Regions from separate parts of the Paenibacillus sp. FSL R5-0908 genome, predicted to be linked through region 1. Evidence: riboswitches for the same ligand, from Rfam matches in the RefSeq annotation. Region 1 holds a riboswitch; the other holds the start of a gene.
The links. A riboswitch is a leader RNA that binds a small molecule or an ion and turns the genes downstream of it on or off. The one in region 1 is predicted to bind glycine.

Region 1 (15,493 bases):
GGACATCCCAGCTGCTTGCTAGGTTCGACACACGTATGCTGCGAGCAGACGAAGGCCAGAATCTGCTCCACGGAAGGCTTCATTATGTACGTGGGGATATTTATAGCAGCTCTTACGAGCATGCGGATATTGTTCTTTGTTACTTATTTCCCGGAGCGATGAAACGGCTTGGGGACAAGTTCAAGCGTGAGCTACTGCCGGGCGCGGTGGTCATTAGCATTTGTTTTGCCCTTCCAGGCATGCAGCCTGTCCGTACCCTAACATGCACGGACACACTGCGTACCAAGATATATGTATACAATTTTTAATTCAGGATTACCCCACTACTTCTTTTCAGATAAGGTGGTAATTCTGGATTTTTTTCAGTTTATCCACTTGAAACTCCCCTTGCCAAAAACAATGAATTGCACGGACTTTATACCACTACCGAGGTAAGTGATTTGTCCAGGAGAATGAATTTTATCCTAAATATAACTTTTTGGATGTCTTCTCCATCTAATTATACAGAGGGCCCTCAAGGAGGAAAAATCATTTGCTGGAAAACGAACTGGATATCAAAAAAGCGCAGAAAGGCGACCACGAGGCGTTCACACGTCTTTTCAGGCAACTGGAATCCCAGTTGTACAGATTAGCCAAAACCATTCTGCTAAAAGATGAAGATTGCGCGGATGCTCTTCAGGAAACAACACTGAAGGTGTATAAAGGGTTGGCCAACCTCAAGCAGCCTAAGTTTTTTAAAACCTGGGTTATACGCATCCTGATTAATGAATGCAATCAGTTACTTCGTATGCGAGAACGAACTATAGCTGTGGCGGAAATTCCCGAGGAACCGGTCGTTTCCTATGTGCATTTTGAAGATTCAGGCAACGTAGACCTGCAAAGCTTCATTAATCAGTTGGACGAATCCCTGCGGCTTGCTATCGTGCTTTTTTATTATGACGATTTATCCATTAAGCAGATTGCAGATGTGCTCGACATCTCCGAGGGAGCGGTCAGGGCACGACTTCATCGCGCACGGAGATTGTTGTCCAAACAGATACATCCTGTGCGGGAGGAGGGTCTTGCTAATGAATAATAACAATTTAGAAAAGCAGATCAGGGAGCTAGGGAAAGCTAATATACAGGAGCTTCCTCCTTTACTACGATCACGGCAGGATTCGATTTATGCATCGCTGGCCACCATTGTCCAGGATCCTGTGGAAAAGGAAAAGAAAAAGCGGATATATCCAAAAATCACAGCTGCTGTGACTGCGGCGATATTGTTAAGTGTTATGCTAACGGCTATCTATCCGCCTACGTTGGCCAATGCGCTCAAGCAGCTTCCCTTGATAGGCGGTATTTTTGAACGGGCAGATGATATAGGGTTACAAGCGGCCCAGCGTCTGGGACTGACTTCCCGTCTAAACAGCAGTGATACCCATGAAGGGATCACCTTGTCTGCCGAAGAGGCTGTATTTGATGGCAGCCGGTTGGCATTCTCGGTGAAGCGTGAGGGAGAAAAACTGGAAGGTAAGCTAGCCGGAGTAACGATTGGAGCGGATGGGAAGCCTTTTTTAGCGAAAGGTGCAATAACCTCTGCAGAAGTAATGATCGACGGCGCTTCCCTGGAGCAATTTTCAGATGGTCTCTGGAAAGCTATGCCGTTTCTAAGCTGGATAGAAGGTGCGGAAAGCAACACAGCTATTTTTAGACTAGTGGATTCCTCGAATTCCGGAATCTCCAACAAACCTTTTCCTGATCGATTTGTATTGACTGTAACCCTTGGCTTAAACGGTATGGATGAACCGTTTGTTCTCCAAATTCCTGCGCGGAAGGCTACGATCAATAAAATTTCCACACCTGACATACGCGCACAAGCTGGAGGATGGAGTTTGATCCTGAAAAAGCTGGAATATAGTCCATTAACGACACGCCTGTCGCTCATGCTGGAACAGGATACAGACGAAGATCATGCAGCATTGAGTTTAGTGGGCTTTGAAGTAAAGGATCAACAAGGACAGGTGCTGAAAGATATTTCACAGAAAGTCCTCTCGACTTCCAATAGGTCACTTAATGTCGATTTGCTTACTGAGCCATTTGAGAAACACCCTAATATGCTCACAATCCGTGGCTATCTTTATGAGTTTGAGAACCCACAAAGTAAGAATGGAGCATTTAAAACAGACAGTTCTGGAAAGCCAGTGAAGCATTATATTGACGGTCTAGAGATAAACGTGCTAGTTAAATAAAAATTAAGGAGCTTGATAATATCATGAAAAAAATGACTAAGAAGATGTCTGTAATTTTAAGTGCTGCTGTATGCCTAGGAGCGTTGGGAATGCCAGCTTTAACTCAAGCATCCAGTGCCCAACCCGCTGTTGAAGCTTCCCTGAATACAACAAAAGTGGCCGATTCACACGATCAGCTTACTTTAAAGGGCAGTGCGCAGTTTGATGGTAACTATATTAAGATCGACCTGAGCCGTGAGGGATCGCTATTTTCAGGAATCCTCGCAGGAGTAACTTTAAATGATAAAGGTGAGCCCTATCTTGCAGAAGGTACTATTGTGGGAATAGACGCCAAGCTCACTCAACCAGGAGGCATTGATTTAAAAACACCACGCTGGATCAGTGACGGTGATGCCAACAAGGCGGTTGTTGTATTGCAGACCGAATGGCTAACTGAGCAACAAAAGGCAAACCTGGCTTCCTCTGAATTGAGTATCCATGTGAAGCTTAACGGAATCGATGAACCGTATGTACTTAAATTTTCTCTCAAGCAAGCAGGATTAGTGCGTAACATTCAGCTGCCTGCTATAAAGAAAGACAACCAATTTGAAATCAAAACCACCCGTGTTGCTGCGGGAGAGACTTCTGTGCGTATCGCTTTAGCGGTTAAAGGGGTTGCACCCAAGCACAGGCTTTAGGATATGACATTTATGATAATCTGGGAAATGAATTAGAATTTATTGCAAGGGATTCTGTTGCAGCAACTCAAAATACGGTTTCTGAAGATTTATTGTTCGAAGCGCCTAGTTCAGCGGCAGAATATCTGATTATTAGACCGTATCAAGCCGTATTTGAAAAGGGCAACACCGGGGCTTATAAAGTAGATGCCAAAGGCAATGTAGTTAAAAATTATAACAAACAACTGGAGATCAAAATCCCTCTAAAATAATCGTTAACGCAGCAAACATAAACATATTTATCTAGGAAAAGGGGATTACCTCTCCGGCCGAAGGCTTGAGGTAATCCCCTTCTTTCAACAGAAAGAATGTTCCGTTTTACTGGTCATTTATAGCTAAAAAGCGGATAGTAGCTGTTGTCCCCTTACCTTCAGAACTACTATAGTAAATTTCCCCGCCGTATTTTTCTACGATATTAAAGCAAATCATTAATCCTAAGCCTGTTCCATTACTTTTTAATGAATAAAAAGGAGTCCCTAGCGACTTAACCTCAGCTTCCGACATCCCGCTTCCTTCATCGATGATTGTTATCTCAATAAAATTATTGTTCCTATTCGCCATAATAGAGACAGATTTACCAACATCCGAAGCCTCTAAAGCATTTTTTATTATATTAATAAGCAGCTGCTTAAATTCAATTTTATTAATAGAGATCTTGCAGTCTTCTTCTACATAGGTAACAATTTGATTATCAGATAACATTGCGTAGGAATGGAGCAATCCTGTGACACTCTCAATAACATCCTTCACATCTACTTTTTCTAGTTTTTGTTCTCCATTTGGCTTTGAAAGGGTTAGAAATTGCGAGATAATCTGTTCTACTGTGTTCAATTCATCAATCATTAATTTAAATTTTCTTTTCATAGGATCATCAAATGAAGGATCCTCATCAAAAAACTGCAAAAAACCTCTAACCACTGTCACTGGATTTCTAATTTCATGCGCAACGGCAGCTGTTAATTGCCCAACCATCTTTAAACGCTCAGATTGCTGTAATTGTTCATAATAAAGCTGCTGTTTTTTCATCCGTTTAAATGATATTTGAAAAATGAAAAATAATAACACTTGAACCGCTATTATATTAATGAAATTCCCTAGAATATCATAATGTAAATATGTATATAGATCCCCTCTATCAATCAAGAGGATATAACCAAATGTAGTTACCATCAGTATTCCATTTATAACGAAGGAAAAATAGAACAATTTTAAATCAAAAAATAGAATAGAGAGTGCAGGAATAAGACAAATGAGGATATAGGTAGTCCAAGTTTGAGGATATAAAAAGAATAGCGTATAAAAATACGCAAATCCAAATAGAATGATAATCTTTCTAAAAGTATGTGTCTCATGCTTAGGGTAAATCCATAAACAAACCGTTAGAAACGCCACACATAAAAAATGAATGATATAACCAAAATCAATCCCATCTAACTCTAGAGTAGATAGTATTAATCCAAACATCATAAGAACGATGATCATTAACATTAATATGTAATAGGTTTTTCGATTCACCCGACTGTAGAACTCTCTCATGAATTCACCACTTTTAAATTGATTTTACCATTACGATAGTGATCTTACTTGTAAACTTATTGTCGAAATAAGAATTATATCAGCTGAAATAGTAATAAACAATAACTGAAAAACCCAGTAAACTCAATACCTCATTTAATTTCTGAAATTAGTAATTATTGCTATAATCATTGTATTAACTTTAGTTCTTATATCTAAAGTACTAGGATGGTGTACCCTATGGTATTTGCATTTTTGTTTATATTCGCTATGTACGCGGCAACTAACTATTACATTGCGAGAAAGATTTTTAAATGGCTGCAACATATATTTTCAAATATAAACGGGATCATATATGGAGTCATCTACAGCTTATGTGCATTAACAATCATTATTAATTTACTATTGTCTTCTTCAGCTATGACGACCGATTCAAATATTGTTAATTTTATTGGTCAATTCGGAGACTATTGGATGGGGATCTATTTCTATTTATTCCTGCTATTGATCCTTTCAGATGTAATCTTACTAATTAGTAAGTGGATTAAGGTCCTCCCTTCTCCTACACCAGCACGTGTTATTTTTCATACAAGGTCCGTAGTATTAATTCTAGTCATAGGATTGGTGTCCTATGGGATTTATAATGCGAATCATTTAAAAGAAGTCACCTATCCGCTCCAAATACATAAAAACACTTCATTAGATCAGTTAAATATCGTCCTGATCAGCGACTTACATTTAGGCTACGTAAATGATGTAAAGTTTATTGAAGACGTTGTTGATCGTATTAATGGACTACAGCCGGATATGGTGTTGATGACAGGAGATATATTTAATGGTAACTACTATGCGCTCTCTAATCCTTCCAAAGGAATAGAGTTATTAAGCACTATTCAGTCAACCTATGGGGTTTATGCTTGTTTAGGTAACCATGATGCAGGACGCTCATACGATCAGATCGTGAACTTTATAGATAAGAGTAATATCAAACTTCTAAATGATGAGCATGTCGTTATTGATAATCAATTCGTTGTTGTGGGTAGAAGGGATTCCTCACCGATTGGTAATCAAGGGAACCCCAGAGCGATTACTTCAGAGGTGATGAGTGACATTGATACAAATATGCCCGTTATCGTAATGGATCATCAACCAACCAATAGGATTGAATACGCAGATGACGTTGATTTGATACTTAGCGGACATACGCATCAAGGACAAGTATTCCCTGCAAATCTGATCACTAATGCTATGTTTACAGTAGATTATGGCCACTATCAAAAGAATCCAAACAGCCCTCACGTCATCGTTACATCTGGTGCAGGGACTTGGGGACCGCCATTACGAATTGGCACGAATAGTGAGATAGCACTGATCAAAGTGGATTTTAAATAGAGGAGATTTTTTAGACTGATTAAAAAAGCGGCCCGCCTATGGACGAGAAGTAACGTCATAGACTGCCGCTTTTTTTTGCTCAGCAACATAAAAAACATGGAAGAATAACGGGAAAGACTGGAGTAGCATCTTACTAAACTTCGCTAAAAATGCAGCAACTCGTAAGGATTGGATACAGGAATAGAAAGAGGATTTAACAAAACAAATTGGCAATATCCCCAGTGAAAACAGATTCCAAAATGCTTCCACTGCCAGCCTGAGCGAGTTTGTGGGAGATATCAAGGATATGCTTACCCAAGCAGGATTTAAGAATAGTGGATTTCTCTGACTGCCTATCTAACTGTAATATCAGCAAGCACCTTCATCGACTAATCATGCCGGATCTCCGTGTTAGTCCGAATACCTTCGAGACGATCTCTTGGATCAAGCGTTATTCTTTCCCTCTTTCTTCTATTTATTGAATACAAAACAAATAATAATATAAACCATAAAGGCGTCAACAATAAGGCCGGACGAGTTTCATCAGCAAATAGCATAATTATGAGTATGATTGCAAACAAGGCTAGAACAACATAATTCACAAAGGGTGTAAACGGTGCTTTGAATTTTGATTTGGCCTGCAATTCCGGCTTCGTCTTTTTATATCGCAAATGGCATATTAGAACGACGCCCCAAACCCAGATGAAACAAATGGCACTAATCGTTGTTACGATGCCAAAAGCCGTCTCCGGAATCAGCTTACTCAACAAAGCGCCTACAGATAAGACAAGCGTGGATATAAATAAAGCATTACTGGGTACATGATTTTTATTAAGCTTTGCAAAGTTGGCTGGAGCCTGGTCATTTCTGCTTAGATTGTATAGAATCCGGCTTGTTGAGAACATCCCGCTGTTACAAGCGGACGCAGCTGATGTTAATACAACGAAGTTAATAACCCCCGCGGCAATCGGAATCCCCACTAAACTAAATGTTTTAACAAAAGGACTTTCTGCCGGGTTTAGTTCTGTCCATGCGTTGATGCATAATAAGGCAATAATAGCACCCACGTAGAAAAATAGAATTCGTAAAGGTATTTTATTAATCGCCGATGGGATAGTTTTTTCTGGATTAGAAGTCTCTGCTGCCGATACGCCCACCAATTCCACACCCACAAAAGCAAACACAACCATTTGAAATGAAAGTAAGAACCCTGAAATCCCGTTTGGAAATACTCCCCCATGTGCCCAAATATTACTGAGCGCAACCGTTCCGGTAGTTGTTTTGAATCCAATCACCAGTAGAACTACCCCGATGGCAATCAATGCGAGAATAGTGATTACCTTAATTAAAGCAAACCAAAATTCCAATTCGCCAAAGCTTTTTACCGTCAATAAATTGAGTCCTAATAAAATAATTAAACAAATGACTGCGGGTATCCATTGCGGGATATCAAACCAATATTGTACATAGACCCCGACAGCTATAATATCGGCCATAGCCGTCATGATCCAACAAAACCAATAGGTCCATCCGGTTACAAACGCTGCCCGCGGTCCAAGATAGTCTTCGGCAATGTCTGTAAAAGATTGATAACCTGCTTTAGACAACAGAAGTTCTCCCAATGCCCTCATTACAAAGAAAATAGCGATACCCACGATTAAATAAGCAAAAATGATCGATGGTCCTGCCAGCTGTATAGCTTTACCTGATCCTAAAAATAATCCGGTACCGATGGTTCCACCAATTGCAATGAGCTGAACATGCCGATTCTCTAAATCTCTCTTTAATTCTTGTGCTGCCATTTCGAACTCCCCCTTATGTGAAAAAAATAACAAGTAAAAATGATAACAAAAAAGAGATTGGATACGCTCCAATCTCTTAGGTCTAAGAATAATAAATAAAATACATTCCTTTATTCTGACGATGATCAGAATAACAAATGAATTATCTAGTACTCTTCTGTCCTTTTGCCTGAGATTGTGAACCCTTCGGCGCCGGGGGAATCTCCCACGGTCTCTCCAGAAGCTGCTCCTGCTATAGTGTGATCCATAGCAATCATAGCTTGCGAATTATTTAATTGTTATGCCGCTAACTTCATTTTTAATATTTTTCAATACTAATCATTGTCAAATATTTTGTCAATAACATTAATTACCGCTGAATTTAAATGCATAATACGCGAATATCATGCCTTGCTTCGGAAACATCGCAACCAACAGACCAAGATTGGCTGATGGTTAATATGAAAAAAGGGCTATCTCATTGTAGAATTCTACTCCTGAGACAGTCCCTTTATGTTTGAAACACACTCAATTAGTGGCTTGTCAGCCAATCCGCCAACTCTTCTGTCTGACTCAGAATAGCTATTGGATCCCAGTAGCCGGAACGATCGCTTGTCCAAAGAAATACGTGATCATTTTTGACTGCTGGCAGTGCGCCCCAGATCGGGTCGGCTTTAAGTTCATCCAGCTTTTTTGAGTCAGAGGTAAGAATGACATAGTCACCGGCATACTTTGGTAAGACCTCAGCAGAGAATGAAGCCCAGCCCGGATCGGCCATTTCGGCGGCGATATCCGCGGGAGGCTTAAATCCCAATCCATTATAGATCGGCTGTCCACCTTTACCGAAGTCTGTTCCGACGGCCATCAAGCTGTTTTCAGACCATTCAATAATGGAAAATGTGCTGTCTGCAGGCACAACCTTCAATACGCTCTCCTTGGCACTGGCCATACGGCTGTCATAGTCTGCAAGCCAGGTTTTTGCCTTATCTTCTTCACTAAGCAGCTCTCCGAAATAAGCCACTTCCTCATGTACCGTTTTTAGGGAAGCGTATGGAATAACGACCGTAGGTGCGATTTTTGACATCTGCTCATTTAGCTCAGGATAGAAATCATCCATTATAATCAAATCAGGATTTAGCGACAGAATTTTCTCTACATTTCCATTCCCGTCCCCTATATTCTCAACGTCTTTCAAATACTCCTGAAAATATGGATTTTTAATATGATGTTCGGAGGTTCCGATAGGTGTAATGCCAAGCGCAATTAAGCTGCCAAGGTATTCGCCTGCAACAATTCTCTGGGGATGAAGGGGGATCTCCACCTCACCGTTAACCGTTTTAACGATTCTGGTCTTCGGCTGCTGTGAGGCAGCATTTTCCCTAGCCCCGTTTGTACCACATGCGCTCAGCACCAAAATGAAGCTTAGCAGCAGTACCGATGCCAGCGTAGGCCTTGAATGTTTAAACATGAATGAATCTCCCTCTTGATCAAAATGATACTGATAATCGTTATCAATATAATCAGTATAGTGAAATGATTCAAGGGCGACAATGGAGGATTCTATGTTTGTGGCAGGACTATCTTCTAGTTTGTTCTTTCTGGAATGCAATTCTCTATAGCTAATCGGGGAAACTCCCTTGTACTTTTTGAACAGCCTGCCCAAATAACTAGGGTCTTGATAACCGACACCCACTGCAATTTCCTTCAGCGTAGCATCTGTTTCCAGCAGCAGTGCCACCGCTTTTTCGATGCGTACCTTAATTAAGTAATCAATCGGGCTAAGTCCAGTACGGATTTTGAAGTAGGAAGATAAATGGGGGACGCTATAGTTCAGGCTTTCCGATAATGATTCCAGCGTAATGTTATCCGTATAATGTTCATGAATGATGTCGGCGACTCGGGCGGCCAGATCGCGCTTAGTCGTATTAACCCCTTGCACTGACATTTGATGGAGTAGCTCATACACAAACTGATGGAATAAAGTGCGAACATGCAACCGCGCAAGCGGCTGCTGCTTTCCCCACTCCTTAAACATTTCGCTCACTATACGATACAACGTTACCGAATGGTCAGGCGTTATGCTGTACGAATGATCAAGGGGTTGAGCACCCTCGTATAGCGTAGCAATCTCTAAGGGTAGTGAGGGATGCATACTCACTTTATAATAAATGCTATAGTAATCCAGCCCTTCGCTGCCTGCATCAATGTTGAGCACAGTTCCTTTGCCTACGTGAAGCACTGTAAAGCGCTGTAAACGATGAACTTCGCTTCCCAGATTAACTGTAGCATTACCGCGAATCGACATAAGAAACAGCCTTGAGGGGACGTAATAGGAAGGTATAGATTCGCCAGGTCTATGGGTCATCCGACGAATATCAACTACTTTGCAATTGGCGTGATTCCATACAGCCATAAGATCATTGATGTCCATCACTGACTAACACCTTACATGTTTTCGTTTGAAGCCGAGCTGCGATTTATCAACTGCCTTTTGAATATTAATTGAAGCATTCAAAATCTTGCTTTTTGCACTACTGGTATGGACTTCCACCGGGCCAACTTCCTTTGCAATCTCAACCGCTTTATCATGAAGCGGCAGATAGGATACGCCCACAGTGTAAATGAAATTGTTCATTGCGTATTTCGTTCGCTCAGGAGCATCATGAATCGTATTTTTAGCAAGCTCCAACATAGCGGCTAATTTTTCTGCGGAAAATTCACTGTCCGGGCGATTTCCGAGCAGCCAGCAGTAACAGTTCCAGCCCGCCGACATTTTCAGCTCTATCTCACTTGCAATCCATTTATCAGAAACCTCTTGCGCAATATCCGTCTCCGCCAACGTTACTGCCACCACAAAGTCCGATAGCATATAGAAATAAGCCCCAGCAATCCACCGTTCAAAATCCGACTCGGTCATTGCTTTAGGCTCCGCGATCACCCCGGCAAAATACATAGCGTCGTAATTTCCCGTAGCATAAAGCTGCTCGGCCAAGGGTTGATTATGTTTTATTTTTCTGAAGATAGGCTTCATCTGGCCTGTGGCCACACCAAAAAGCGGTTCGTGCGCGCCATTGGATAGATATATTTTCTTGGTGCGTTCCTTGCCGAGAGCTTCAAGCTCTTGCATGACCGTTTCTAAATCCATTGTTCGCACTTCCTTTTTAATGAATATTGGCTAGGGACTCAAACTTTACTTGAATATATCATAAAAGCCCTTATAAATACCTTCTTTTATACATCAGGGTAATTTGCCCCGCTATGTATTCAGCGCTATATTGGTTGCCATCCTTAATCCACCACATAATAATCCCCAGTAGTGAGGCTGCAATAATATCAACGGAGACTACCTCCTTAGTAGAGTCAATGTTCCTCATGTTTCTTCGTTTATTGACAGTACTTTTTAACAGGTTGGTCAAATGTTTTTTGAAGCCTTTATGCTCAATCAATACAGCAAAAACTTTCCGGTATTCATAAAAATAATTTAAAAAGGTGACCAGCTGCTCCTGTTCGTTGTTGCTCTTCATTTGTAATAGCGGTTCAACCTTCATGGATAGGTCATCGAAGATTTCATGTACGATCTGCCGCAATAAATCGTTAATATCCTCATAATGCAAATAAAACGTTGCGCGATTTAGTTCCGCACGGTTGGCGATTTTTTGGACGGTCAATTGCGAAACCTCCACATTATCGGCCAATAATGAAAATACAGCGTTCTTAAGCATCTTTTTTGAACGAATAGCTCGTGGGTCAACTCTTTTATGTTCAGTCATTTCATCCCTCTATTATCGTTAAAATGGCCTTTCATCAACTAATTTGCCTATTCTGTCGATTAGTCGACATTTTCAATAAAATTGCAAATAGGAATACTATATAAATCCTGATATGATTTATTTTATTGACACTATGTCGAAAAAGCAATGAAGAGAGGACTGCAACATGCAAGAAGACACTAAGAAAATAAATAAAGGGATCTTACTAACCATCTTAATCTTTGGTTGTTTCTTATCCACACTCAATCAGACGCTTTTAAATGTCGCCTTAAGTAGTCTGATGGATGTTTTTGATGTCACGGCAACAACCGTACAATGGATTTCAACAGGATTTATGCTGATCAACGGGATTTTGATTCCGATTACGGCCTATTTAATGAAACGTTTTACAACACGGCAATTATTTATAAGTGCCATGTCATTTTTATTAATCGGTTCTATACTTTGTGCAGCAGCGCCGAGCTTTAGTCTACTCTTAATCGGACGGATGATCCAAGCTGCCGGTACTGGCATTATAATGCCGCTCATGATGAGTGTTGTGCTGGCGATCTTCCCCGTTGAAAAACGTGGCAGCGCTATGGGACTGCTTGGACTGGCGATGATATTCGCTCCGGCTATTGGGCCAACGCTCGCGGGATTTGTTGTCGAATACCATTCTTGGCGCTGGTTATTTATCGGGCTTATTCCACTTGTCCTCATTGTAATAACTTTGGCGTTGAAGTATTTAGTGAATGTATCTGAGACGTCTAAGTCGAAGCTTGATGTGGTAAGTGTGCTTTTATCAACCGTCGGATTTGGCTTAATTTTATACGGCTTCAGTAGTGCAGGCAGTAAAGGCTGGGATGATGTAATCGTAATCCTGACCTTAGGGATTGGAGTCGCGGTAACAGCTGTATTCTGTCTTCGACAAATCAAATCGGATGATCCACTGCTAAACCTGTCGGTCTTCAAAAATAAAGTGTTTACGATGACATCTCTTATTAACGTATTAATCACAATGATGATGTACGCAGATATGATCTTATTGCCTATTTATCTGCAGAATGGTCGCGGGTTTACAGCATTTGATGCAGGACTACTATTGTTGCCGGGGGCACTCGTAAATGCGTTCATGTCACCCGTCACCGGTAAATTATACGACCGTTTTGGTGCGAAACCGCTGTTCATCATTGGCCTACTGTTTATTATTCCATCTATGTGGGCGGTAACAGATTTATCTGAATCGACCACGTATACTTATCTAATGATTCGTACCATTGGCCTGCGAATTGGATTAAGCTTCATTACTATGCCACTCAATACAGCCGGACTAAATGCATTGCCCAAACAACTCGGCACTCATGGTACAGCTGTGAACAATACTGTTCGCCAAATTGCCGGGGCCATTGGTACTGCTGTCGTAATTACAATTTATACAGTGCAGGCAACAAGTCATGCTACTACAGTGATGCTGAACAATCCCTCCACTACTCCTGAGATTCTTAAATCCCTTACATCGATTCTTGGGGCAAGTGACGCCTACTACTTCATGATGATTTTATCCGTTGCCGCATTTGTTATAACACTATTTATGCCCACGAAAAACAATATTTCTGATTTATAAATGGAATATATTAATCAATAATAGAATAGGTACCTTTTAGTTAATAATTCCGCCCTAACTCAGGATTGGTCATTTTCCCTTTTTTCTTCTAATTGAATACCGGATAAAAAATAAAATAAACCATAACACCAGAAGAACGTAATGGCCATCGACACGTCGGATGAAAAGATGGAACATATAAAGCAAATTGGTGCAGACAAAATTCTAAGCACATAAAAAATAGAATTGGCAAACTTTTTTTCAAAAAGAAATCGGCAAAGATCATGGCATCGTTTGTAAAGCGGTTGCGAAAAAAAGAATTTAAACAAGTCTTATCTTGCCATTTTTTGCGACGGAACCTGCGTCATAATTGAGCTGCCTCCTGAATTCATTGATATTCCAACTCTTGATACGGTACAAAGTTAGTCGGTTTGATTAATAGCACTCGCAAAGATTTATAAGAAACATTACAATTCGTTGCGGAAGTAAAATTCAATGGCCGATTCATCTTTGACATGACAAATTAATAAATTATGTTATCCAAAATTGAAAAAGAAACCCGAAAGAATACACGCTCAAAAAAGCGTTTCTTTTCGGGTTTTTTTATGATTAAAACTTGCCCTATTTTGTGGTCACCGTAACAGGCCTAACGCTAAAATTAAAAGGATGCTTTGTGTACTGTTGTTACAAAGTGTATCCTCCATCTATCACCATATTAGTTCCCGTCACCCATCTAGAAGCAGGTGCAAGTAAATACCCGATACAGAAAGCAATGTCCTCAGGTTTACCGATCCCTAGAAGATGTTTGTTTTTAACTTGTGCAAATGTTGCTTCCCCTAAGCTATTTTCAATCTTTTTACTCATTTCCGTCTCAACAATGCCCGGCATTATACTATTTACTCTTATTTGCCGTTGGGCTAATTCTACTGCTGCCGACTTTACAATAGAATTTATAGCTCCTTTAGCAGCTGAATATCCTGCAGCCCCTTTTTCCCCTGCGATTGCAGAAATAGAGGATAATAGAACAACTGAACTATTATCATTTGTAATATTTCGATTAGAAAAGCTACCTAAAAGTTGGATTACACTGTTTATATTTATATTTAACATTTGTTGCATATGATCATGATTAATACTTCTCAACGGTGTAAAATAATGAATCCCTGCTGAGTAAACCATACCATCTAACTTAGTTCCTGTTTCTTGAACGACTTCTTTCAGCCAATCCCTGACTTGATCTGGATACTGTAAATCTAGCGTCTTAACAAGATGATCTTTTGTGTTCTCCATATTCTGAAGAGTATCAATTAACTTATCCTTGCTGCGACCTGTTAGTATCAATCTAGCGCCTAAAGTACTGAGAAACTGGGCAGTTACTTGGCCTATGCCAGATGATGCACCGAATACAACAATTGACTTACCCTCTAGACTATACGGATTCATCGGTCTCTACCTAAACACTTTTCTTAATATATTGCAGTATATCACCAAATGTCTTCAAACCTAATAATTCATCCGTAGTCAGTGTAAATCCAAAGTGTTCGTCCAAAGCGGCATCTAGTGCTATGTACGCGAGGGAGTCCCAATCTAATAAATCTTGTAGCACGGTTTCATCGTTAACTTCACCTTTTGATACCATTACAATATCCGCTTCAAATAACTCTTTAAACTCCTCAATTGTCATCATTTTATAATCCTCCTAAAATGTATTATTCATGCCACACGATGGAAGTAGCTGCCCAAGAATAACCGACTCCAAAACCCACCATCATAACTCTATCGCCCTTTTTTATCTTTCCATTTAACAATTCCCTTTTAAGTGCAATAGGAATGGATGATGATACTGTATTACCACAATCATTAACTTGTATGGAAAACTTGTGGCTTTCTATCTTTAACTTCTTTCGTAAATACTCTAGCATAAACTGATTTGCTTGATGAAAAACAAAGAAATCATAGTCCTCTATAGAAAAACCTTCTTTTTCCATTAATTCATTAATGGACTTGGGTACCTCTCTCAAAGAAAAGTTGAAAATCTCCGGACCATTCATATATAAATTGCTATTTGATCTGACGTTCCCGAATGAATCAGTTTCCTCTTGTAAATTAAATTCTGAAATTGGATTTCTGAGACCGCCTGCTGGAACTATTAAATTATTCATACCAGTTCCATCGGTACCAAATACAAAAGATTGTAAACCATAAATGCTACTGCTCTCAGACAGTAGAGTTGCAGTTGCTCCATCACCGAAGAGTGGCTTTACACTCCGATCTTGATTGTTAATAAATTTACTATAAGTATCTGCCGTAATAAATAACACATTTTTCGCTTGTCCTGTTTGGATTAGTGCTTTTGCCAAAGATAATCCATAAACATATCCAGAGCATCCTAAATTAACATCAAGTGCACCAATAGATGTAGAAAGTCCCAATTTATCCTGAAGAATACACGCAGTTGTTGGTAAATAATACTCAGGTGACTGTGTACAATATATTAGATAATCTACGTCTGTCCGACTTATATTATTCT
Region 2 (15,493 bases), 540 kb from region 1:
AGTCGCTGAGTTTCGTAGAGAAAAGCTAATCGGTGTTCCGATAGCAATAACCTTCTCCCCAACCACTGTTTTGCCACTCGCTGGAATAAACTTGGCGGGCTTTAAATGGGTGGCATTGATTTTGATCAGCGCAAGATCACTAACTTCATCCAGATATGTTTCTTTAACACTGTAGGTTTTGGAGTCCGAGGTGACTACTATGGCATTTTGCAGATCCTTGATTACATGAGCATTGGTTACAATCCATCCGTTCGATTTCACAATGATGCCGGAGCCATGCGTCAGATTATACCGATCATCCGGGCCACTATTCCCGCCACTCTCGTCTTTGCCGATAATGCCCACAACAGAGGGAGTGATACTTTTAATAATTCCAGGTATCGGATCTTCTGCCGCCGCTTTACTGACCACCTTACTAGTACTATCAAAAGCAAACACCGACTGACTCCATACTCCTGACAGCATTACGCCGCATAGTAATAGACCTAGTCCTTTCCTCGCCAGCTTCTCCCCAATACTCCTCATTCCTCACCAGACCCTCTCTTTGCTCATGGATAAATTTTACATTATATTATTTGAAAAAAGACGCCTTCAATGCGCCCATGGCGTTAAAGGAGTCTTTTGGTGCAAAGCTGTTCAATTTAGTTCTTTCATTAACTTAACCAATGCATCACCATGGCATAGTCAGAGATCACAAAAACCAGCAAGCTAACGGCTCCAAAACCAATGGCAAATTTGTTCTTCTGGGGAGCTTTCAATAGTCGAACAACCCCGACCAAAATCAAGATGGTGAATAAAATCATAAACACATCAAAGGTATGAAATTTAGACGGTCCTTGCGCGGCAACTTCTGCAAGCAGCATAACCTTACCTCCTCAAAAATGTTGTCAAGCAAGATCCAGTAATCCCCATATCACCTTCTATGTTATCGCTACCATTTGGGCGATGCAATAGGTTTTGTAGAAAAATTATGTATTTGTCGTAAAAAATATATTTTATCCCTGCAAAATCCGTAATAACGATGAGATTAATCACTGACAATTAGGCGCAGCTTAGTGAAAAGTGCTGTGAGCCCAATCAACTCTATCGTCATGAAGGTTACAATAGAAACTCCGTTAACTGCTTTAGAGATGAAATAAATTGAGCAGTGAATTGGAATTAAAATTGAAATACAGAACTTAGAACTTAGAACTTAGAACTTAGAACTTAGAATTCTGGGCTCGAATTTAGGTTTTTAATGAATTAGGGAAATTCTCCCTAAAATTGTCCGATTAACAGTTCATTTTGTGGTTATCAGGGAATTCCTCCCTAAAAATCATTAGAAAACCGGCTATATGAATGAATCCACCTAATAATTAGGGACATTTTCCCGGATTTCACCTTTTATGATCTAAAAACTCGGATTTTCAGGGAGGTTTTCCTTAATCTAATAAACAGTTATTTGATAGAGTGATATGAATGATTAATTATTCGGTTTTCAAGGAACTTTTGACCCTAACGTTAATCAATTTACCCGCTAACCCTATCAACAGAATACTCCTCATTGAATCTTACTACGAACATGTCCTACATATGCCTACCTTGCCTATTATTAAATCCATTTTTTCTATAGAATTCGTATAACTTTTGCTAGAAATATCACAACATATATCTATGAGCCGTCTTTCGTAAAATTACCGGATAATCCTACAACGCCTTAAATGGCCTTGACTCCATTCTAGAGGATAAGGTTAGCTGTTCGTTGTTATTTGTTATATATTTCCCCTGTGAAAATTATTGCTTACAACCTACAATAAAAGCCCCGGCAAGATACCGAGGCCTTATTATACATAGGTTATATTACTTACTGTTTATTTAGAGGGTTTCCGCCGTCTCAAGCATAAGCGCTTCGGTCCGCTCTGTATCACGAATCAGAACCGGCTTCAGATACTTACCTGTGTAAGACTCTGTGACTGTAATGATCTTCTCCGGTGTCCCTGTTGCCAGGACGGTACCACCACCGCTACCACCTTCTGGTCCCATATCGATGATATAATCCGCTGTCTTGATTACATCCAGATTATGTTCAATAACAAGAACCGATTCTCCGGAATCCACCAAACGATGCAATACCTCAAGCAGACGACCAATATCATCTACATGCAGGCCTGTCGTAGGCTCATCCAAAATATAAAGTGTTTTACCCGTGCTGCGACGATAGAGCTCAGAGGCCAATTTTACCCGCTGTGCTTCACCACCGGATAAAGTGGTTCCTGGTTGACCAATCTTAATATAACCAAGGCCTACATCCATCAGTGTTTGCATTTTACGATGGATACGCGGGATATTTACAAAAAACTCTGTTGCGTCCTCTACCGTCATCTCTAACACATCTGAAATGTTTTTGCCTTTATATTTCACTTCTAGTGTTTCCCGGTTATACCGTTTGCCTTTACATACTTCGCAAGGGACGTATACGTCCGGCAAGAAGTGCATCTCAATCTTAATGATCCCGTCTCCACGGCAAGCTTCACAACGTCCGCCTTTTACGTTAAAGCTGAAGCGTCCCTTTTGGAAACCACGTACCTTAGCCTCATTTGTCTTGGAGAACAGATCACGGATGTCATCGAATACACCTGTATAGGTTGCTGGGTTGGAGCGCGGCGTCCGCCCGATTGGCGACTGATCGATTTCAATAACTTTATCGAGATTTTCTAGTCCTCGAATTTCTTTATGCTGACCAGGACGCACCTTCACAGCCTTATTCAGCTGCCGTGCTAAACTCTTGTAAAGAATCTCGTTGATAAGCGAGGATTTACCGGAACCCGATACACCTGTCACCGCTGTAAATACACCTAATGGAATCTTCACATTCACATTTTTCAGGTTATTCTCTTTAGCACCACGTATTTCTACCCAGCGATCATCGGTAGGACGGCGTTTAGCAGTAACCGGAATAAATTTACGTCCGCTTAAATATTCACCCGTTAATGAATTCGGATCTTTCATAATCTCTTCTGGCGTCCCTTGAGCCATAACTTGTCCACCATGAATACCTGCGCCCGGACCAATATCAATAATATAATCTGCTGCCATCATCGTATCTTCATCATGCTCTACAACAATTAGCGTGTTGCCTAGATCGCGCATATGCGCAAGCGTAGAGATCAGGCGATCATTGTCCCGTTGATGCAAGCCAATACTTGGCTCATCCAGAATGTACAATACACCCATGAGACTTGAACCAATCTGAGTAGCCAACCGAATACGCTGCGCCTCACCACCGGAAAGAGAACCCGCCGCACGGCTAAGCGTCAAATAATCCAAGCCCACATTCACAAGGAATCCAAGCCGATTGCAGATCTCTTTTAGAATGAGATTGGCGATGGCTGTTTCTTTTTCGCTCAATTTTATCTCTTCAAACCAATGCTGGCAGTCTCCTATTGAAAGGTCCGTAACATCAGAAATATTATGATCATTGATAGTCACAGCTAATATTTCTTTTTTCAGACGTTTACCTTTACATACATGACATGGCTTAGCACTCATAAATCCTTCGATAAATTCACGAATACCATCCGAAGCAGTTTCACGGTAACGCCGCTCGAGGTTAGGGATAATCCCTTCAAAAGCAACCATCGCATCTTTCTTTTGACCGAAATCATTCTCATAACGGAAGCGGACTTTCTCACTGCCTGTACCGTTCAGTAACTTATTCATATGATCAGGTGTCAGACTGCTTACCGGAACGTTCTGAGGAATTTTAAAGTGTTCACAAACCGACTTCAGAAATTGCGGATAGTAATTAGAAGTACTTCCAGTCCAAGCTAAAAAAGCACCTTCTTCAATGGATTTCTCAGCATCAGGAATAAGCAGATCTGGATCGACCACCATCTTCATGCCAAGTCCATCGCACTCTGTACAAGCTCCAAACGGACTGTTGAAAGAGAACATCCGTGGTGCCAACTCTTCAATACTAAAACCACAAATTGGACAAGCAAAGTTAGAACTGAAAAGCAGCTCTTCCTGGCCGATGATATCCACAAGGATTTTACCGCCCGAAAGCTTAAGCGCCGTCTCCAGTGAATCCGTCAGTCGGGTCTCCACATCGTCTTTAACAACGATCCGGTCTACCACAACTTCTATTGTATGTTTTTTATTCTTTTCTAGTTCAATATCCTCAGACAGATCTCTTAGCTCCCCGTCCACACGCACACGTACGAAGCCTTGCTTGGAGATATCTGTGAAGAGCCCTTTATGCTCACCTTTACGTCCTGAAATGATTGGCGCCAGGATCTGCAACCGGGTTTTCTCCGGATACTGCATAATCCGGTCTACCATCTGTTCAACGGTCTGGGAGGTAATCTCAATACCATGCTCTGGGCAATGGGGATGACCAATACGTGCAAAGAGCAACCGCAAATAGTCATAAATCTCCGTAACTGTACCTACCGTGGAGCGTGGGTTCCGGCTTGTTGTCTTCTGATCTATAGATATCGCCGGGGACAAACCATCAATTGAATCCACATCTGGTTTCTCCATTTGTCCCAAAAACTGACGTGCATAAGCCGACAAAGATTCAACATAACGCCGTTGTCCTTCAGCATAAATCGTATCAAATGCAAGCGATGATTTACCTGAGCCGCTAAGTCCCGTCAGCACGACGAAACGGTCACGTGGAATCGTCACATCGATGTTTTTGAGATTGTGCGCCCTCGCGCCTTTAATTACAATATTTTCGTTCGCCAACGGAACCTCTCCTTTAAAAAACTATTTCAACTTTATTTCAAAATATTCTCAAAGCCTTTTCAAAGCCTTTCGCTCCCTCCCAAACCCTCCCTTCCAAGGGAGGGCCCCAAGGGTTGCACCCTCTGGACACCCGCATTTTCTGGAGAAGGAGTATGGTGGGACGTAACTTAGTGACTATAATGCTCAGAGCGCTTATCCCTACGGGACCACTTGGACGTTACCGCACTAACTAAAGCTAGGTACATGCAACTGTCATAGACGTTGCATGGTGCTGTCCCTGCGGGATACGCATAAGTGCCAAGTGCATTTCGGGCGCTGTCCCTGCGGATACGCTTAAGTGCGATAAACATCGCGGGATACGCGACCCTCTATTGATTCAAAAAGAACGGTCTAGGACAGCACCGTTCAATACCTATTTTAAATATCGGTGATGCATTGATGGTTTATTACTCAGCCCGAAGCTCCAGCAATGCGTCGCGTAGCTCTGCCGCGCGTTCAAATTGCAGGTTCTTGGCAGCGTCCTTCATTTCAGCTTCCAGACGCTGGATCAGACTTTGTTTTTCTTTCTTATTCATCTTGCCACCAACACCTGTGAGATAATCAGCTTTAGACTCAGCAACCTTCGTTGCCTCGATGATGTCACGCACTTTTTTATTAATAGTGGTTGGGGTGATGCCATGTTTCTCATTATGGGCAATCTGAATGGCGCGACGGCGCGATGTTTCGCTCATTGCTTTCTCCATCGAATCAGTGATCCGATCACCATACATGATTACACGACCCTCAGAGTTACGAGCCGCACGGCCAATCGTCTGAATTAGTGAACGTTCGGAACGAAGGAACCCTTCTTTATCGGCATCGAGAATTGCAACTAAAGATACCTCCGGTAGGTCGAGACCTTCTCTCAGAAGGTTAATCCCTACCAGTACATGGAACGTACCGAGACGAAGATCCCGCAAGATCGCCATCCGTTCCAGTGTTTTGATGTCAGAGTGCATATAACGAACCTTAATACCGATTTCCTTAAAGTAGTCTGTCAGATCCTCCGACATCTTCTTCGTCAAAGTGGTAACGAGTACACGTTCATCGCGTTCAACCCGGTCACGGATTTCGCTAATCAGATCATCGATCTGGCCTTCTGTAGGCCGAACCTCTATGATTGGATCCAATAGACCAGTCGGACGGATAATCTGCTGCACCATAGTCTCGCAGTGTTCCATTTCATAAGGTCCAGGTGTCGCGGAGACATATATGATTTGATTCACTTTATCTTCGAACTCTTCGAACTGAAGCGGACGGTTATCCAGTGCAGACGGCAAGCGGAAACCATGCTCTACCAACACTGTCTTACGCGCCCGGTCACCGTTATACATCGCCCGAATTTGCGGAAGGGTAACATGGGATTCATCTACGACGATTAACATATCATCAGGAAAATAATCCATTAACGTATATGGAGTTGCTCCTGGCTCCCTGAAGGTTAGCGGCCCGGAATAGTTCTCGATCCCCGAACAGAAACCCACTTCCTTCATCATCTCAATGTCGTAACGTGTCCGTTGTTCCAGACGTTGCGCTTCCAGAAGCTTGCCTGCGTCACGAAGCACGGTCAGCCGCTCTTCCAGCTCCCGTTCAATATTGACTATTGCTACACGCATCGTTTCTTCCTTGGTAACAAAGTGAGAAGCCGGAAAAATGGCGACATGGTCGCGTTCACCGATCAATTCACCCGTTAAAACATCAATTTCAGTGATCCGCTCAATCTCATCGCCAAACAATTCAACGCGAATCGCATGTTCACCCTGAGAGGCCGGGAAAATTTCAACCACATCACCACGTACACGGAATGTTCCGCGTACAAAATTGATATCATTGCGCTGGTATTGAATATCCACCAGTCTGCTCAGAATCTCATTGCGCGGCTTCTCCATCCCAACCCGCAAGGACAATAGCAAGCTTCCGTATTCCATTGGTGAACCGAGACCGTAAATACAAGACACACTCGCTACAATAATAACGTCACGCCGTTCGAACAAGGAGCTTGTCGCGGAGTGGCGAAGTTTATCAATCTCTTCGTTAATGCTGGAATCTTTCTCAATATAAGTATCGGAGGAGGGAATGTACGCCTCTGGTTGGTAATAGTCGTAGTAGCTGACGAAATAGTCTACCGAATTATTCGGGAAAAACTCCTTAAACTCACTTGCCAGCTGGGCAGCCAGTGTCTTGTTATGCGCAATAACCAGCGTGGGGCGATTTAATTTGGAAATAACTTGCGCGACAGTAAAGGTCTTCCCTGTACCTGTCGCTCCCAGCAGCGTCTGGTGCTTCTTACCCTGCCGGATGCCTTGTAGTAATTCATCTATGGCATGAGGCTGATCGCCCTGGGGTGTATACTCGGACTCCAATTCAAAAGTCTTCGTACTGACGACAATATCACTCATTTGCCCGACTCCCCTCTATCGTCTAAACTAGATTAATATATTATAATTGTTGTCTGAATCTTCTCTCTCCATACGACAGTAAAAAATATGGAAGATAAGAATATGTGTTCCCGTTCATTATACAGTGTTGCTTAGATCGATGCAAACCATAATACACAGAAATGTTAGGAGCTTGAAGCATGGATATTACCGCAATAATCGGCCTAGTGGCCGGACTGGCTGCGCTAATCGGCGGCTACCTCTGGGAAGGCGGAAGCCTTTCCGGACTGCTGCAGCTTAATGCAGCTTTGATTGTATTTGGAGGTACGATTGCCGCCGTAATGATCAGCTTCCCGGCAGCTAAGCTACGCTCCATCCCCACCGCTCTGCGCATGGCTTTTGGCCGCAATCCTGAACGTGATGAAGAGAAAGCAGAAGAGCTTATCGCAATGGCCACAGTGGCCCGCCGCGGCGGCGTTTTAATGCTCGAAAAACAAGCGGAAGCACATCCCGATTCTTTTACGCGCGAAGGACTGTTGCTTATCGTCGATGGCACTGACCCTGAGCAGGTAAGACAGATTTTAGAATTGGAAATGGATGCGAAAGAATTGAAGCATGAAAGCTACGCCAAGATTTTTGAAGCCGCTGGCGGATATGCTCCAACGATGGGGATCATCGGTACAGTTATGGGACTCATTAGGGTACTGGGCAACCTTACAGACCCCTCAAATCTAGGTACCTCTATCGCAGTAGCGTTCACTGCAACACTATACGGAGTAGCCATCGCTAATCTAATATTTTTACCCATTGCTTCCAAAATCAAATCCCGCAGCCAAAGTGAGCTGCATAGCATGGAGATGCTGCTAGTAGGCATTCTTTCTCTACAGAACGGGGATCATCCGCTGCTGGTGCGTAAAAAACTGAACTCCTTCATTTCAGACACCACCACAGATGACCGTGCAGAAGCAAGAGGTTTTATATGAGACAAAGAGACCGGCGCAAACGGCGGGTAGAGAATCGAGAAAGCCGTGATCGTTGGATGATTACTTACGCAGATCTAATTACGCTTTTACTTATATTTTTCGTTATATTGTATGCGATGAGCAGCCTGGACACTGACAAATACAATATCGTAACCGGCTCTTTATCCCAGACTTTCAAGTCGAGCAGCACTGTTCTTGAAGGCGGAGATGGTATTTTAGATGCTGGACAGACCCCTGACAACAAACCAGAGAGTACAGATGGGAATGCGAACGCAACTGCAAAACCAAATGACGGTTCTGATGAACAAACGGAGAATGAAACACCTTCAGCACGGGAGTTGGCTTTTCGAGAACAAGAGGCGAAGCTTGCTGAGTTAATGGGTGTGATCACCCACTATGTGGAGGAGAATAATCTCGGTGAACAAATATTTGTAGCCGACAAACCGCAGGGCATAGAAATCACGCTCAGCGACCGTTTTCTTTTTGATGTGGGTAAAGCAGATGTGAAGTCACCAGCCCTTCCTGCTCTTCAGCAGTTGTCTGGCTTATTTAAAGATATCGGGGCAACGATCAGCATTGAAGGACATACGGATAATACACCAGTGTCATCAGCTTCCCGCTATAACGACAATTGGGAGCTATCGGGTGCTCGTGCGCTTTCTGTGCTGCGCTTTTTCTTAGATAATGAAGGACTGAACCCGGACACTTTTCAATATGCAGGTTATGCCGATACCCGACCAACAGCAGATAATACTACAGTAGCAGGCAAACAGAAAAATCGACGCGTAGAGATCATTGTCCTTCGACAGCTTCAAGAGGTGGAATAAAATATAGTTGTTTGCGCTCAGAGCTAAGTTCGGCGGTAGGGGCCTTTGCAATTACCACATTGAGCTAACAAGGGGCTTCATCCAATTTAATTAGGGAAAACCTCCCTGATTATTCACCTATTATCGTATCCAATCGCGGAATGAGGGGATTTCTCCCTGATTATTACTCTTTTTAGTCTGAAATAGTGGTTTTACCGAGATGATTAGGGAGGAATTCCCTAATACCCTAACTCTCACGCTATAATCGTCTAAAATGAGGGAGGTTTTCCCTAATTCCATACTCCACTAGACCCTCAAACCACTCGACTAGGTTTACGAATACTCGCACAATCTACATAAGAAACACAAACAGCAAGTCCCCAAATCACAGAAACTTGCTGCTAAAAACATCACACTTGATCAGACTATTTCCCGTCCCCAATTTCCAATTATTCAGCAACTAACGCGCTATAACCAGCTGCATCTAACAGACCTTTTACAGCATCAGCATATTCTCCATCAACTTCAATCTCAAAAATCCAACCCCCGCCATATGGCTGATCATTGATAAGCTCCGGACTAGCTTCTAATCCATCATTCACCTTGGTAACCGTCCCAGAGACGGGCGAATACAATTCCGATACCGTCTTAACGGATTCGATACTGCCTACGCTGTCACCGGCCGAAATGGTCGATCCCACCTCAGGAAACTCAACAAATACGATGTCGCCTAATAAATGCTGAGCATGGTCCGTAATCCCAACACGTACTACTCGCCCTTCTACTTGCTGTGCCCATTCATGCTCTTCGCTGTAAAGAAGGTTGTCTAATACTTCACTCATTTCAAGCCGCCTCATTTCCAATTTGGAGTTCTAAATTTAGTTATAGCCTAAGTTATCCCGGCTCACAATGTCAATATTACTAACAGGAAATTAAAATTTGTCATTTTTTCGACTTTTTCTTGTTGACAGAGCCCGACTATACCCGTTTAATGGAGACATACAAGAAGAAACGACGTTGTCGTCTTTTTATAGGCAATCGCCGTTTCTCGGAGAAATATAAGGATAATGTATAATGTGAACCATATACTTTCTTATATTTGAAATAAATATAGTTGCGGATGATGGCATAGGGAGAGACTGTCTCACTTGAAGACGGCGCCGAAGGAGTAAGCCCTAACAGGGGTGAATCTCTCAGGCAAAAGGACCTTTGTCGGACGTATCTCTGGAGAGCATCAGACGCAAGGCTAGATGCGTCAGATCACCAACGGGGAAACCTGCAAGCTAGTTACGGCAGGGTAACTCTCAGGTACAAAGGACAGAGCAGAAAGCGATTTGTGCATTTATGCATGATTGCTTCTGCCTGTCCTTTTTTCGTATGTAATCAGTTCAAAGGGAGTGACGACATGGATGCTTTGAGAAGAACACCTTTTTATGATCTCTATTCCGCTTATGCGGAGTCCAGATGCATTGACTTCGGTGGCTGGGAGCTGCCAGTACAGTTTACAGGTATCGTAAAAGAGCATGAAGCCGTTCGCCAGCAGGCTGGGCTGTTCGATGTCTCGCATATGGGTGAATTCATGGTGATTGGGAGCGGTGCAGAAGCCTTTTTGCAAAAAATGACAACCAATGATGTCAGCCGCCTCACAGATGGTGCTGCGCAATATACGCTGCTGTGTTATCCAAATGGCGGAGTTGTCGACGATCTACTCGTGTATCGCCTAAGCGAAGAGCATTATATGCTCGTCGTTAATGCCTCCAACATCGACAAAGACTTCCAGTGGCTGCAAGAGCATTTGACCTCTGAATTCGGCGAAGTCACGCTTACTAATGTCTCTGACGAGACGCTTTTGCTCGCCTTGCAGGGTCCTCTGGCAGAAACCATTCTCGTGGAAGTTACTGATGCTCCTATTTCAACACTCAAGCCTTTCCATTTCATCGAACGCGCCACCGTTTGCGGTGTAGAGGTACTTATCTCCCGTACGGGTTATACCGGTGAAGATGGCTTCGAGATTTACGCTCCGCTGGAAGGTGCAGAAACGTTATGGAACGGACTGCTTGCAGCAGGCGCGCCCCACGGATTAACACCTGCTGGACTGGGTGCACGGGATACCCTGCGTTTTGAGGCAAAATTACCACTGTACGGTCAGGAGCTATCCGCTGACATCACCCCGCTTGAAGCAGGAGTACAGTTCTTCGTGAAGCTGGACAAAATAGACTTTATCGGACGCGATGCACTAATACAGCAAAAAGAAGCTGGCATTCCCCGACGCCTTATCGGCCTAGAAATGATTGATCGAGGCATTCCACGCTCCCATTATCCTGTCTGGGCAGATGGCGTTAAGATTGGTGAGGTCACAACCGGAACACAGTCCCCTACGCTGAAACGTAACCTGGGGTTGGCTTTGCTTGATGCTAATTACAGTGAAATAGGCACAGAGGTTTACGTGGAGATACGCGGTAAGCAGCTTAAGGCTGTAGTGATTAAGGCCCCTTTTTACAAGTATAAACGCCTTTAGCGTCCATATAAGGACGGTGAGCTTTTAAGCGAGAAATAGAAGAATAAAGTATAGCGTGAAAATTGTACTTTCTTATATTTTAAAAAAGCCAAGGAGTGAAACCTTAATGAAGCACCGTTATCTGCCCATGACAGAACAGGACCGCGTAGAGATGATGGAGGCCGTCGGGATTCAGTCTTTAGATGAGCTGTTCTCCGATATTCCTGAAGCGGTACGTTACCAAGGCACTATGCCGATGTCTGAACCACTCGATGAATACGCCCTGCTGCGCCACATGAAAGGTTTGGCTGACCAAAATGCCGACTTTGATTCTCACGCCAGCTTCCTCGGCGCCGGATTATACGATCATCACATCCCTGTGGTCATCAACCATGTCATTTCCCGTTCTGAATTCTACACTGCCTACACTCCGTATCAACCGGAGATCAGCCAAGGTGAGCTGCAAGCGATCTTCGAATTCCAATCCTACATTTGCGAACTAACCGGTATGAAAGTTGCCAATGCCAGTATGTATGATGGCGCTACAGCTTTATCCGAAGCAGCGGTTCTCGCGGCTGGCGCTACCAAACGCAAAAAATTAATCGTCTCCCGTACCGTTCATCCTGAGGCTCGCCAAGTGCTACGTACTTCGGCTAATGCTTGGGGTCTGGAGGTGGTGGAGATTGACTATAAAGACGGTCTTACCGATCAAGCTAAACTTGCTGAAGCTATCGATGAAGATACTGCCGCAGTGCTTATTCAATCGCCTAACTTCTTCGGCAGCATCGAGGATCTTCGCTCGGTTGAGCCGCTGATTCACGCGGTTAAAGGTCTTCTTGTAGTCAGCGCGAACCCAATAGCTCTTGGTGTACTTGAAACTCCGGGCAAACTTGGAGCCGACATCGTAGTCGGTGACGCTCAGCCACTCGGTATTCCAGCTGCTCTCGGGGGTCCAACTTGCGGATTCTTTGCCGTAGCTGATCACCTGATGCGCCGCATGCCAGGCCGGATCGTTGGCCAAACGGTAGACCGTAACGGTAAACGTGGCTTCGTTCTTACACTTCAAGCGCGTGAACAGCATATTCGTCGTGAAAAAGCGACATCGAATATCTGCTCCAATCAGGCGCTGCTGGCTCTCTGCGCATCCGTCTACTTGTCCGTTATGGGCAAAGAAGGCATGCGTGAAGTAGGCGAGCTAAATATTCGCAAAAGCCATTACGCTGCTAATAAACTTAGCGTACTAACAGGTGCTGAACTTGCCTTCTCCTCCCCATTCTTTAACGAATTTGTCGTGAAGCTTCCTGAAGGCAGCAGTGTGACCTCTATTAATTCGAAGCTGCTGAAGAAAGGTTATCTTGGGGGTTATGATCTGGGCCGTGATTATCCTGAACTTGCTGGACATATGCTGGTTGCCGTAACGGAAAAAAGAAGCAAAACCGAAATCGACCAATTCGCTAGCGCACTGGAGGGCTGTTTATGAAACCGGAGCAAAGTCTAATTTTTGAATTAAGCCGTCCCGGCCGTTCGGCCTATTCTTTGCCACTATGCGATGTGCCACAGGAAGAAACCTTGGAGTCCCTGATTCCATCAGGTTTACTCCGTAGCGAACCCGTCGTACTTCCAGAAGTATCGGAAGTGGATGTCATTCGCCACTACACTTCTCTTTCACGTCGCAACTTTGGTGTAGACAATGGCTTCTATCCACTCGGTTCATGCACGATGAAATACAATCCGAAGATTAACGAAGATGTTGCCCGCTTCTCCGGCTTCGCCAAAATTCATCCCTACCAACCAGAAGAAAGTATTCAAGGCGCACTGGAATTAATGTATACCCTGCAAAATGATCTGTCCGCGCTGACGGGCATGGATGCAGTATCCTTACAGCCTGCCGCAGGTGCTCATGGTGAATGGACCGGCCTCATGATGATCCGCGCCTACCATGAAAGTCGCCGTGAGACCCGCACTAAGGTTATCGTGCCGGATTCCTCGCACGGAACCAATCCTGCTAGTGCCTCAGCAGCAGGACTTGAAACGATCACGATCCCTTCCACAGATAAAGGAATGGTCGATCTTGAAGCACTGAAAGCAGCCGTCGGTAGCGACACAGCCGCACTAATGCTAACTAATCCAAGCACACTCGGCTTGTTCGAAACCCAAATCGTCGAGATTGCTGAGATCGTGCATGAAGCAGGCGGCCTACTCTATTACGATGGAGCCAACTCCAATGCCATTATGGGCATTACCCGACCTGGCGACATGGGCTTTGACGTTGTACATCTGAACTTGCATAAGACAATGAGTACCCCACATGGCGGTGGCGGCCCTGGAGCCGGACCAGTCGGCGTAAAATCTATCCTCATTCCATTCTTGCCACAACCTACTGTGGTGAAGAATGAAGATAGCAGCTTCTCACTTCACTTCGGTGGTCCTGAATCCATTGGACGCGTGAAAGCTTTTTATGGAAACTTTGGTATTCTGGTACGTGCCTATGCCTATATCCGCACCTATGGTCCAGACGGACTGCGTGAGGTATCCGAAAATGCCGTGTTGAATGCGAACTATATGATGCACCGTCTGGCACCGTATTTTGAAATCCCATATCCGGGTGTATGTAAGCATGAATTCGTGATGTCCGGCAAAAACCTCAAGCAATATGGCGTGCGCACCTTAGACGTTGCTAAACGATTGCTCGACTTCGGCTACCACCCGCCAACCGTGTACTTCCCTCTGACTGTTGAGGAATGCATGATGATCGAGCCGACGGAAACCGAAAGTAAAGAAACACTGGACGGCTTCATCGATACGATGATTCAGATTGTGAAAGAAGCGCAGGAGACACCGGAAATCGTAATCAACGCACCGCATACCACAGAGATTAGCCGTTTGGATGAGACACAGGCCGCGCGCAAGCCAGTTTTGAATTGTTCTTGCGGGTAAACATTCTTCAAAAAATGTTCTAGACAGATAAAAGCCATCCTCCGTTGTTGATAATTTCGGAAGATGGCTTTTACATCTTATGTACAAATGAATATTTGATGTTTATTATCTAAATTTATAACTTAAGTATCTCTATCAATTCCCATCTCTCGCTGATATTCATCTTACTGTAAATACTCTTAACGATATTCCGCACAGTTCCCTCTTTCACATTAAGATCGTTGGAAATTTGCAGTGCCCCTCTTCTTAGCGACCAGTGATACGCTACCTCTCTCTCTCTAGGAGATAATCCATATGTGTCACACTTCTCCTGAAATCTGTACTCAATTAACTTCGGGCTTTGTTCCTTCAACTTCAACACAATCTTTTCGGATAATTGTTTAATAAAGAGAATCGAAAAACCAAGTTGCCTCTCGGCTTCGAATGAGATGTCTATATATCCACATATACAATCATTTATCATTATAGGAGCGCATACACAATTCCACTCTTTAAACATTGGCATACTATGCTCTTCTCCACGCACTACTGCAATTGACTCAACCTCCATCGCTAAAGAAACTGCATTCACTCCAGAGACTTGCATCGAAAGATTAGTTCCACTCCTAATTCCATAATGATCTACTTTCTCCTGAAACGTTTCGAATGGACTGACAATATTAATAATATTACCGGCTCGATCTGTTAAGAAAAAGACAAAGGGCAATAAGAGAAATTCCGTTACTTTCGCCAATTCTGAATGTAATACTTCAACCAAAATCTCGTAGGGAACCAGCTCTTCTATAGAAAAGGATTTTTCTGTTTTGAGGTTATTCCAGGGTTGGTAAAATTCACACAAGGAATTATTAAAATTTTTATCTACATCATCTACTGTAAACCAAGCTCATTCGCATTCAAGAATATTCAAACAATCCATTCTCCCAACTTATGGTATTAATGAAACAGGGCATATCATATCACTCCCTTCAAAGGAAAACAATGACATAAGTCGTTAGGTTTGTGGGAGATTAGTAAGAATTGAAATAACATTGTTTGGGTTATTTTTCTATGGCCGATTATTTTATAAGAACTTTTCACCTGTCCTGTATTCTTTAAATTTCGTCAAAAAAGAATAGAGCATAACAA

Region 2: linked by a shared signal. The riboswitch ahead of gcvT (glycine cleavage system aminomethyltransferase GcvT) and the one ahead of MKZ09_RS33470 (amino acid permease) in region 1 are both predicted to bind glycine.

What each region holds. Positions count from the first base shown of each region.
Region 1 is NZ_JBBOUV010000001.1:7,315,938-7,331,430, forward strand. Features, by position in the region: gene MKZ09_RS33440 (class I SAM-dependent methyltransferase) at 1-308, shown strand, start outside; gene MKZ09_RS33445 (sigma-70 family RNA polymerase sigma factor) at 533-1,075, shown strand; gene MKZ09_RS33450 (DUF4179 domain-containing protein) at 1,068-2,228, shown strand; gene MKZ09_RS33455 (hypothetical protein) at 2,252-2,905, shown strand; gene MKZ09_RS34575 (hypothetical protein) at 2,947-3,156, shown strand; gene MKZ09_RS33460 (sensor histidine kinase) at 3,263-4,480, opposite strand; gene MKZ09_RS33465 (metallophosphoesterase) at 4,700-5,851, shown strand; gene MKZ09_RS33470 (amino acid permease) at 6,220-7,632, opposite strand; glycine riboswitch at 7,780-7,862, opposite strand; gene MKZ09_RS33475 (AraC family transcriptional regulator) at 8,144-10,042, opposite strand; gene MKZ09_RS33480 (DNA alkylation repair protein) at 10,049-10,756, opposite strand; gene MKZ09_RS33485 (TetR/AcrR family transcriptional regulator) at 10,827-11,381, opposite strand; gene MKZ09_RS33490 (DHA2 family efflux MFS transporter permease subunit) at 11,548-12,984, shown strand; gene MKZ09_RS33495 (SDR family NAD(P)-dependent oxidoreductase) at 13,648-14,406, opposite strand; gene MKZ09_RS33500 (acyl carrier protein) at 14,417-14,650, opposite strand; gene MKZ09_RS33505 (3-oxoacyl-ACP synthase III family protein) at 14,673-15,493, opposite strand, start outside.
Region 2 is NZ_JBBOUV010000001.1:6,779,966-6,795,458, forward strand. Features, by position in the region: gene MKZ09_RS30880 (S1C family serine protease) at 1-525, opposite strand, end outside; gene MKZ09_RS30885 (DUF2759 family protein) at 654-863, opposite strand; gene uvrA (excinuclease ABC subunit UvrA) at 1,855-4,728, opposite strand; gene uvrB (excinuclease ABC subunit UvrB) at 5,175-7,166, opposite strand; gene MKZ09_RS30900 (flagellar motor protein) at 7,346-8,128, shown strand; gene MKZ09_RS30905 (flagellar motor protein MotB) at 8,125-8,955, shown strand; gene gcvH (glycine cleavage system protein GcvH) at 9,384-9,776, opposite strand; glycine riboswitch at 10,055-10,153, shown strand; gene gcvT (glycine cleavage system aminomethyltransferase GcvT) at 10,340-11,452, shown strand; gene gcvPA (aminomethyl-transferring glycine dehydrogenase subunit GcvPA) at 11,559-12,911, shown strand; gene gcvPB (aminomethyl-transferring glycine dehydrogenase subunit GcvPB) at 12,908-14,368, shown strand; gene MKZ09_RS30930 (helix-turn-helix transcriptional regulator) at 14,484-15,125, opposite strand.